Linked DNA regions of Phragmitibacter flavus. The protein of the gene in region 1 binds, or shares a complex with, the protein of each later gene. Links are inferred from orthologs where the notes say so. Each region holds a gene or a part of one and is shown on either strand. Other genes may lie near its edges.

The links.
Region 2: the proteins of secY (region 1) and secA are in contact, whole or in part, in a crystal structure (PDB 3DIN), measured with the Thermotoga maritima proteins. The link is inferred for Phragmitibacter flavus from one-to-one orthologs. Residues at the interface, in WP_004081795.1 of Thermotoga maritima: Glu108, Gly109, Glu110, Glu111, Ala236, Glu237, Arg238, Arg239, Ile240, Thr241, Ile242, Gln243, Tyr244, Ala245, Arg246, Arg247, Val248, Thr249, Gly250, Arg251, Arg252, Val253, Tyr254, Gly256, Ala257, Ser258, Thr259, Tyr260, Leu261, Pro262; in WP_004082002.1 of Thermotoga maritima: Glu261, Ala262, Arg263, Lys300, Ala301, Arg302, Thr303, Ile304, Ile305, Leu323, Tyr324, Asp325, Pro326, Val329, Ser330, Tyr333, Ile336, Lys340, Phe345, Val349, Glu363, Phe364, Tyr374, Ser375, Gly376, Gly377, Glu393, Ile395, Thr482, Ser483.

The regions. Positions count from the first base shown.
Region 1 is NZ_VAUV01000015.1:22,973-27,162, forward strand. Bases 344-3,219 are described here. They hold secY (preprotein translocase subunit SecY), read left to right. Parts: upstream 344-969; coding sequence 970-2,469; downstream 2,470-3,219. Other genes in these bases: rpsE (30S ribosomal protein S5), read left to right, coding at 344-391; rplO (50S ribosomal protein L15), read left to right, coding at 431-883; map (type I methionyl aminopeptidase), read left to right, coding at 2,499-3,219. In the rest of the region: more of rpsE, read left to right, coding at 1-343; more of map, read left to right, coding at 3,220-3,326; ald (alanine dehydrogenase), read left to right, coding at 3,472-4,190. UniProt on the Escherichia coli protein: The central subunit of the protein translocation channel SecYEG. Consists of two halves formed by TMs 1-5 and 6-10.
Region 2 is NZ_VAUV01000012.1:94,012-99,089, reverse strand. The notes cover bases 875-4,638. They hold secA (preprotein translocase subunit SecA), read left to right. Parts: upstream 875-1,225; coding sequence 1,226-4,438; downstream 4,439-4,638. Other genes in these bases: FEM03_RS16725 (hypothetical protein), read left to right, coding at 875-1,031. Also shown: FEM03_RS16735 (AbrB/MazE/SpoVT family DNA-binding domain-containing protein), read left to right, coding at 1-45; FEM03_RS16730 (PIN domain-containing protein), read left to right, coding at 42-437; more of FEM03_RS16725, read left to right, coding at 540-874; FEM03_RS16715 (hypothetical protein), read left to right, coding at 4,785-5,051; FEM03_RS16710 (hypothetical protein), read left to right, coding at 5,076-5,078. UniProt on the Escherichia coli protein: Required for protein export, interacts with the SecYEG preprotein conducting channel.

The DNA of each region.
Region 1 (4,190 bases):
CGCTGGTGACCAAAAAGGCAAAGTGGGCTTCGGATTTGGCAAGGCCAACGAAGTTTCCGACGCCATCAAGAAAGCCAGCGAATCTTCCCGCAAGGATCTGGTTACCGTCAACCTCCTGAACGCCACCATTCCTCACGAAGTGACCGGCGAACATGGTGGTGGACGCGTCCTCCTCAAGCCCGCCAGCCCGGGCACCGGCATCATCGCTGGTGGTGGAGTTCGTGCCGTTTGTGAAGCAGCAGGCGTCAAAGACGTTCTCGCCAAATCCCTCGGCTCCAGCAACCACGCCAACGTCGTCAAGGCCACCCTTGCCGCCCTCACCTCCCTTCGCCTCCCTGATGAGATCTTCACCATGCGCGGCAAGAAACTGGCTGAGAAAAAGGCCCTCTAATCCAAGTTAAAATCAACCTTCTGCTCCCGTTCCGAACTCATGAGCCTTCGTCTTCATAATCTCAAAACCGCCAAGGGCTCCAAGCATCGTCGCAAACGCGTCGGTTGCGGCGAAAGCTCCGGCCATGGTAAAACCTCCGGTCGTGGTCACAAAGGCCAGAAAGCCCGTTCCGGCAGCGCCATCCGTCCAGGCTTTGAAGGTGGCCAGATGCCCTTGCATCGTCGTCTTCCCAAAAAGGGTTTCAACAACACCCAGTTCCAAGACACCATCGCTACGGTCAATGTGCGTGACCTCATCCGTTTTGAAGACGGTGCCACGGTCAACGAGCAGACTTTGCGCGAGTGCGGTCTGGTTCGTGGCGAAATCGACGCCATCAAACTTCTTGGCAATGGCGACCTCACGCTCAAACTCAACATTGAAGTTGATAAGATCAGCGCGAGCGCCAAGGAAAAAGTCGAGAAAGCCGGCGGAACGGTGACGCTAAAAGCGTGATAGTCCTCCGTTGTTGCTTTTAATGTTCTTTCCAAGCGGCTCAGACTTGTCCTGAGTCGCTTGCTGTTTATATACCGCTTCCCATCATGATTTCCGCCTTCGTCAACATCTTCAAAATCCCTGAACTGCGTCAGCGTATCTTTTTCACCCTGGCCATGGTGGTCATCGTGCGGATTGGCTACGCCATTACCCTTCCGGGTGTGAACCCCGATGTGCTTCAAGCATGGATCGATTCCCGGGCGGATGGTTCTGAAGATCCTTTTGAAGCAGCAACCGCTCTTCTCAACATCTTCACCGGTGGTGGTTTGCAGAACTGTGCGATCTTCGCCTTGGGCATCATGCCTTACATCAGCGCCAGCATCATGATGCAGCTGTTGACGGCGGTGGTTCCAAGCATCAGCAAACTTTCGCGTGAAGACGGTGGACGTCAGAAGATCAACCAATGGACCCGTTTTGTGACGGTGGCCTTGTGTCTTCTGCAAGGTTACCTGCTGGCACGTTCTCTGGAGAATCCAGGACAGAACATCTTCCTTCCTGGTCTTGAGGAGATCATCAAAACCCACGGCCCGCTGGTGCCCGGTTTTGGTTTGGGATTCATGATCAGTGCGGTGCTGACGATGACCGCAGGCAGCATGTTCATCATGTGGCTGGGTGAGCAAATCACCGAACGCGGGATTGGTAACGGGATTTCGTTGATGATCTGTATCAACATCGTGGCTGAACTGCCCGGTGCTTTGGTGCAGGTGTGGAAAGTCTATATCGGCAAACCCGGTGCCGGTGCAATGGAAGCGCTGACCCTTCTCGGGTTGTTGCTTCTCATGATTGCCGTCATCGCTGCGATCATCTCCCTGACCCAGGCACAACGCCGCATCGCCATTCAATACGCCAAGCGCATTGTGGGTCGCAAAATGTATGGTGGCCAGACCCAATACATGCCGTTGAAGGTGAACTATGCCGGCGTCATGCCGATCATTTTCGCCCAAGCGATCCTGATGTTCCCTGCGCAGATTATCGGTTTCATGTTCCCACAGCATCAACAAGTGCAGCAGTGGGCGCAGTGGCTGACCTCAGGTCCTCCTTATGTGATCATTTCGGCCGCATTGATCTTCTTCTTTAGTTATTTTTGGGTGGCCACCATGTTCCAACCCAACCAAATCGCTGAAGACTTGAAAAAGAGCGGTGGTTACATTCCTGGCAAGCAGCCTGGTAAAGCCACGGCGCAATTCCTCGACTTCACCATGAGCCGCCTCACTTTTGCTGGCGCGAGCTTCCTGACTTTGATTTATGTCTTCCCGATTCTGTTGCAGAAACAACTGAACCTCAACTTCACCGTTTCTCAGTTCTTCGGCGGCACCAGCATTCTCATCTTGGTGGGCGTGGTGCTCGACATGATGCGCCAGGTGGAAACCCATTTGTTGCAACGTCACTACGACGGTTTCCTCCGCAAGGGCAAGATTCGTGGTCGTTTTGATCGTCCGCAATCGGGTTCACATGCTGCGAATCCCAAATTGGTGGTGACCTTGTGGACGGTGATTGCCATCATTGCCCTGATCGGTGTCTCCTTTGCCATCTTCCACGGCCAATAAGTTAAGCAAGACCAAGACATTAGATTGAAATGGCTTTTGCTTTTGACCGGATACCAACCCGCCACGGCCCTGCTCTTGATGGGTTGCGCCGTGCGGCAGGTCTTGCAAGAGACATTCTGCTGAAAGCCGCTGCCATGGTGCAGCCGGGGATTACCACCGGAGAGGTGGACCGGTTTGTCGCGGCTGAGATCAAGGCGAATGGGGCTACGAGTGCTTTCCTGAACTATCGCAGTGGCAAGTCTCGTCCGTTTCCCGGACATATCTGCATCGGCATCAATGAAGAGGTCGTGCATGGCATCGGCAGCAAGCGGGTCATCCAGGCGGGAGATATCGTCAAACTCGATGTGGGCATCTACAAGGATGGCTGGGTGGGGGACAATGCGCTTACCGTTCCAGTTGCGCCGATTGATCCTGATGTGCAACGGTTGCTTGCTGCGACAGAAGATGCATTGGAGATCGCAGTCGACTGGGCACGCGACGGCATGATGCTCGGTGACCTTTGTCATTCTGTGGAAAACTACGTGCGTCGTTTTGATCTGACCGTCGTGCGTGAGTTTGTCGGACATGGGGTGGGGCGCAAACTCCACGAGGAGCCGCAGGTCCCGAATTACGGAGTTAAAGGTGCAAAACCCCGGTTGCGCGAGGGGATGACTTTGGCGATTGAGCCGATGATCAATCTTGGCACCGAAGCGACGGAGATTCTCAGCGATGGTTGGACCGTGGTAACCATGGATCGCAAAGCAAGTGCGCACTATGAACACATGGTCCTGATCACCAAAGGCGAGCCGGAAGTGCTGACCGCACGTCCGCGCATGAATGCGCCATTGACCCAGCCGCTGGATCGCAGCGTGGCCTGACGGTTCTTGTTAGGGCCTTTTTGCAGGGCTCTCGTCCGACCAGGTCTTGGAGGTCAAAATGAACGGCAACTTCTGGAAAAATTTGTCGACAATTGTTGGGGGTTTATGTCTTGCCAATGGTTCATGATCAATGGTTTAGTAGGGAATGATTATCGGCGTTCCAAAAGAGATGAAGGCGCAGGAGAACCGGGTCGGACTGCTTCCGAGCGCAGCCTGGCAGTTGATCAATCGGGGACATGAGGTGGTGGTGGAGGCGGGAGCCGGAGAGGGTTCGGGCTTTCCGGATTCCGAATACGCGGATGCCGGGGCACAAATTGTGGTGACCCATCAGGAGGTGTTTGGGCGGGCGGACATGATTGTGAAGGTGAAGGAGCCGCTGCCGAAGGAGATTCCCTTGTTAAAGCCAGGACAAATTTTGTTCACCTATTTGCATCTGGCGGCCAGCGAAGAATTGACGCGGTCGTTGATGGCGTCAGGTGCAACCTGTCTGGCTTACGAAACGGTGGAGGTGAACCGGAGGCTTCCGTTGCTGGAGCCGATGAGTGAAATTGCGGGACGAATGAGCGTGTTGATGGGCGGGGCGCTGCTGCAAAAGCACATGGGGGGATGCGGAGTATTGCTGGGTGGAGTGCCGGGGGTGTTGCCGGGCAAGGTGGTGGTGATTGGTGGGGGAACGGCCGGGGTGAATGCAGCGCGGATGGCGACCGGGTTGGGCGCGGATGTGACGATTTTGGATGTCGATGTGGAACGGATGAGGTTTCTTGACATCACCTTGCATACGGCCCACACCTTGTATTCAAACCGGCAGCACATTTTGGAGATGCTGCCGGAGGTGGATTTGCTGATTGGCGCGGTGCTGTTGCC
Region 2 (5,078 bases), on another replicon or contig:
GTCACCAGTGAGATGATCAAAGCACTGCTGGAGGATTACCCGTGAATTGGCTCCTCGACGTCAATGTTCTCGTTGCACTCGCCCATCAAGGACACGCCGAGCACCAGCGTGTCATCCGCTGGTTTGCCGTTGAAGTCGGCTCTGATTCAAAAATAGCCACTTGTGCGATCAGTGAACTGGGATTCGTCCGCGTCAGTGTTCAGGCAGGCTTCGAGAACGACGTGCCTGGAGCGGTGGAAACGCTTGAGGGACTGAAAAAAACTAGCCGAGTTCCTTTCGAGCTGGTTACGGATGGCATCGGTGCCAAAAAGTTACCCTCTTATGTATTGGGTCCCAAGCAAATCACCGATGGACACCTTTTAGAGCTAGCGAAGGCTAAATCCATACAACTGGCCACGCTCGATAAAAACATACCCGGTGCGTATGTGATTCCATAAGCCGATTCAGCCCATAAACTGAACCGTTGCGCAAAACGTAATTCCATACCATAGTCACCGCCCGTTTCAGAAAAGCCCCTTTCCGTCTCACGCACGCCACTCATGGTCAAACCGCCAACACTCATCCTACTGCTCTCCTACGGCATCTTTTTTGCCGCTTGGGATGCACAGGCTGCAACCGCCCTCTCGCTCAGCGGTTTGCGGGCGGACTTCCATGCCAGCGTCGATGATCGCCATCGCGAGGAACCCGGCAGCATCTCCATCTCCGATCACGCGACCACCCACGCGTCTTCCACCTCCCGGCGTGGTTTTGCCCGCAACGCAGCCTATTCCATCGCCCAGTCGCTGCGCTCCCTTTTCCAACAAAACCTCTTCGCCCCCCCGACTCCCTCCCAGACTGGCACGATCAGCCTCCCTCAAGGCGCCTCCCATCTTCAAGTGCTCTGGGGCCAACCCGGCTTCCACGACCTTGAACGCCGGCCAAACGCCCCGAGCGCACGCCCCCTCCCAGCGCAGTCGACCACCGACCTGCCGTCATTTCTCCTCACCGCCTCCAGCGCCTTGCGCTTCCAGCATCGCCTGCGAATCGCCTGAGCCAAACTGGCTCCCTGCCTCGTTGCGCACCCGGCCAAGCAAAAAAGATCGTCGTCGCTTCACATTGAAGCCGCCCGCTTGTCCCATTCACTCAGCGAACACGCACAGCCCTCCACTCCAGTGGCCATCCGCCCTGCCCGTTCCGTTCTTCACCTCTTCGTTTCACCCACCCTTTTCCCCGCAACTCACGTCTTATGTTCGATTGGATCATCCGCAAAATCATTGGCTCAAAAAACCAGCGCGCCGTCAAAAAACTCTGGCCCATCGTCAGCATCATCAACGGACACGAAGCCAAACTTCAGGAACTCTCCGAAGAAGCCCTCCGCGAACGCACCAAAGCCTGGCAGGATCGCTTCAGCGCTTTCCATGAACCCCAGTTTCTCGGCGGTGTCTGGCTCCGACTCGCCGAAGACAAGCAAGTCGATGAATGCCTCCGTGTTCTCGATGACAAGTTCACCCGCCTGAAGGAATTTTTCCCCGCCCTCGACCAAACCCTCGTCGCCGAATCCTCCTGGACCAGCGAACCCCTCGACCAAAAGAAAGACCGCATCACCCGCGCCCAGGCCGCCTACGAGGCCATCGCCCCCAAATTTACCAAAATCGAACAGGACATCCTCGCCGACATCCTCCCCGAAGTTTTCGCCGTCGTCAAAAACGCCGCCCGCCGCCTCTGCGGTCGCGAAGTCCTCGTCTGCGACCAGCCCCTCAAATGGGAAATGGTCCACTTCGATGTCCAGCTCATCGGCGGCACCGCCCTGCATCGCGGCATGATCGCCGAAATGGCCACTGGTGAAGGAAAAACTCTCGTCGGCACCCTCCCCGTCTTCCTCAACGCCCTCACTGGTCGCGGCGTTCACGTCGTCACCGTCAACGACTACCTCGCACGACGCGACTCTGAATGGATGGGCACCCTCTACAAATTCCTCGGCCTCACCGTCGGCTGCCTGCAAAACGATCAGCCCCCTGAAATCCGCCGCGGCCAATATGCCTGCGACATCACCTACGGCACCAACAGCGAGTTCGGCTTCGACTACCTCCGCGACAACGGCATGGCCCGCAGCAAGGAACACCAAGTTCAGCGCGGCCACTACTTCGCCATCATCGATGAAGTCGACTCCGTCCTCATCGACGAAGCCCGCACGCCGTTGATCATCAGCGGACCCGTCGCCTCCAGCACCCACCAGTTCGACCGCTACAAACCGCTCGTCGAACAGCTCGTGCGCCGTCAAAACGCCCTCTGCAACAACCTCATCACCGAAGCCAACAAGCACTTCGAAGCCGGTGAACTAGACCTTGCAGGCACCAAGCTCCTCCAGGTCCGACTCGGTCATCCCAAGAACCGCGGTTTCATGCGCGCCATGGAAGACCACGAAAAACGCAAGGCCATGCAGAAAACCGAGCTGTCTTTCTATCAGGACACTCAGAAAACCGCCCTCTTCGCCCTCAAGGAAGATCTTTACTACGTCATCGACGAAAAAACCCACGACGCCGATCTCAGTGAACTTGGCCGCCAGTATCTGAACCCTGACGATCCAGACGCCTTCGTCCTCCCCGACCTTGCCAGCCACTACGCCACCATCGACACCGACACGTCCCTCAACGACGCCCAAAAACAGGCCAAGAAAGACGAGCTTCAGGCCAAACTCGACACCCAGGGCCAGCGCATTCACAGCATCAACCAGCTCCTCCGCGCCTACTGCCTTTACGAAAAAGACGTCGAATACGTCGTCCGCGAAAACAAGGTGGTCATCGTCGATGAAAACACCGGTCGTGAAATGCCCGGTCGCCGTTGGTCCGACGGACTCCACCAGGCCGTCGAAGCCAAGGAAGGCGTGCATATCGATCAAGAGACCCAAACTCTCGCCACCATCACCATCCAAAACTACTTCCGCCTTTATCAAAAATTGGGCGGCATGACCGGCACCGCCGAAACCGACGCCGCCGAGTTCCACGACATCTACGGCCTCGACGTCCTCAGCATCCCCACCAACCGTCCGGTCAAGCGCATCGACCAAAACGACAACATCTTCAAAACCCGCCGTGAGAAATACCAGGCCGTCTTGAAACTCATCACCGAGCGTCACGCCCTCGGCCAGCCGATGCTCATCGGCACCGCCAGCGTCGACACTTCGGAGACCGTTTCCCGACTCCTCAAACTCCAGAAAATCCCCCACGCCGTCCTCAACGCCAAATACCATCGTCAAGAAGCCGAAATCGTCGCCCGCGCGGGCCAAAAGGGTGCCGTCACCGTCTCCACCAACATGGCAGGCCGCGGCACCGACATCAAACTCGGCGCAGGCGTTGCCGACCTCGGTGGTCTCTTCGTTCTCGGCACCGAACGCCACGAATCCCGTCGCGTCGACCGCCAGCTGCGCGGACGTTGCGCCCGTCAAGGCGACCCCGGCGAAAGTAAATTCTTCATCAGCTTCGAAGACGACCTCATGCGCAACTTCGGCGCTGCCGAACGCATGACCAAAATCATGGAACGTTTCGGCATGGAAGAGGGCCAGGAACTCGAACATCCCTGGCTCAACCGCTCCGTCGAAACCGCCCAGAAACGCGTCGAACAACGCAACTACCTCAGCCGCAAACACGTCCTCGAATACGACGACGTCATGAACCAGCAACGCGAGGTCGTCTACACCTTCCGCAACGAAGTCCTCGACAGCCCCGACCCACGCCTCATCCTTGACGAAGTCGTCGAAAAAACGCTCCCCGACCGCGTCGAAGAGTTCATGCCCCGTCAAGGCGGCGATGACGTCGAAGCCAACCATCAAGCGCTTCTCAACTGGCTCAACACCACCTTCCCCCTTGGCCTCACCGCCCAGGAAGCCGCCTTCGAAACCCGCGACTTCGACGCCAACGTCGCGTTCATCCTCGAACGCATCAAACGCGCCTACGACCTCAAAACCACCGGCGTTCTTCCCCAACTTCTCCAGGAAAGCGAGCGCATCATTCTCCTCGAAGCCATCGACGACCTCTGGCAGCAACATTTGTATGCCATCGACGGTCTGCGTGAAGGCATTCGTCTGCGTTCCTACGCCGAGAAAAACCCCTTGGTGGAATACAAAAAAGAAGCCTTCGCCATGTTCGAAGAGCTGATGGCCAACATCCACGGCAAAGTCCTCACCAACCTGTTCAGCAGCCACCAGCGTCTGCACATGTTCATGGAGCACATCCGTCAGAGCATGCTAAACGCCCGCCAGACCAGCGCCGAAAACCCCGGTCAGCCCCCGACCACGCGTCCCGCCGCCGTCGCCGAAAACCGCGAAGAGCCCAAACCCGCCGACGAAGGCCCACGCATCACCATTCCTTTGAAGCGCGAAGTTCAAAAGGTTGGCCGCAACGACCTCTGCCCCTGTGGCAGCGGCAAAAAATACAAATCCTGCTGCGGCCGCAACGCCTAAAAAACGTGACACAGGCTTTCAGCCTGTGGGTGGGACAGGCATTCTGCCTGTCCCGTCGGGTGCCGTAGTAACACGGACTTCCAGTCGGTGCGTATGACAGACATCCTGTCTGTCTTCCCGGTCGCGCGCCTCCAAATCCCAAACCCACTCACCAAAACTTGGACTGCGGTGGCAAGTGCTAGGACGCGACACCGCTTTCGCCACGTCCACCACTCACACCCCGCCCCATAAATCCTCCCAACCCCATCTCCAATCCAAAGCGGCGATGATCGCCGCACTCCAAAATCCCCAACAACCCTCTCGACAACCTCCCCCAATTTCTCCTAGAATCGGGAAAACAAACACCATGCCCATGACTGAACTCCTCGTATACGCTCCCGGACTTCGCGACGATGACAAGCTGATGCAGCTCAGTCACCAAATGGACATGCTATCCGCCCGCTACAAAGTCGACGCCCCGCATGACATGGTTTATTTCGAGATCGACGAACCCGAAAAAGCCAACCTCCGTCAATTCAACGACCTCTTCGAAAACATCGGCCTCCAACCCCGCTTCGTCGGCCAAATCCCCCCCGAACTAAAAAGCGGTTCTGACACGGACCGGTTGGTGTAAAACCCACCCACTGCCCACAATAGCATG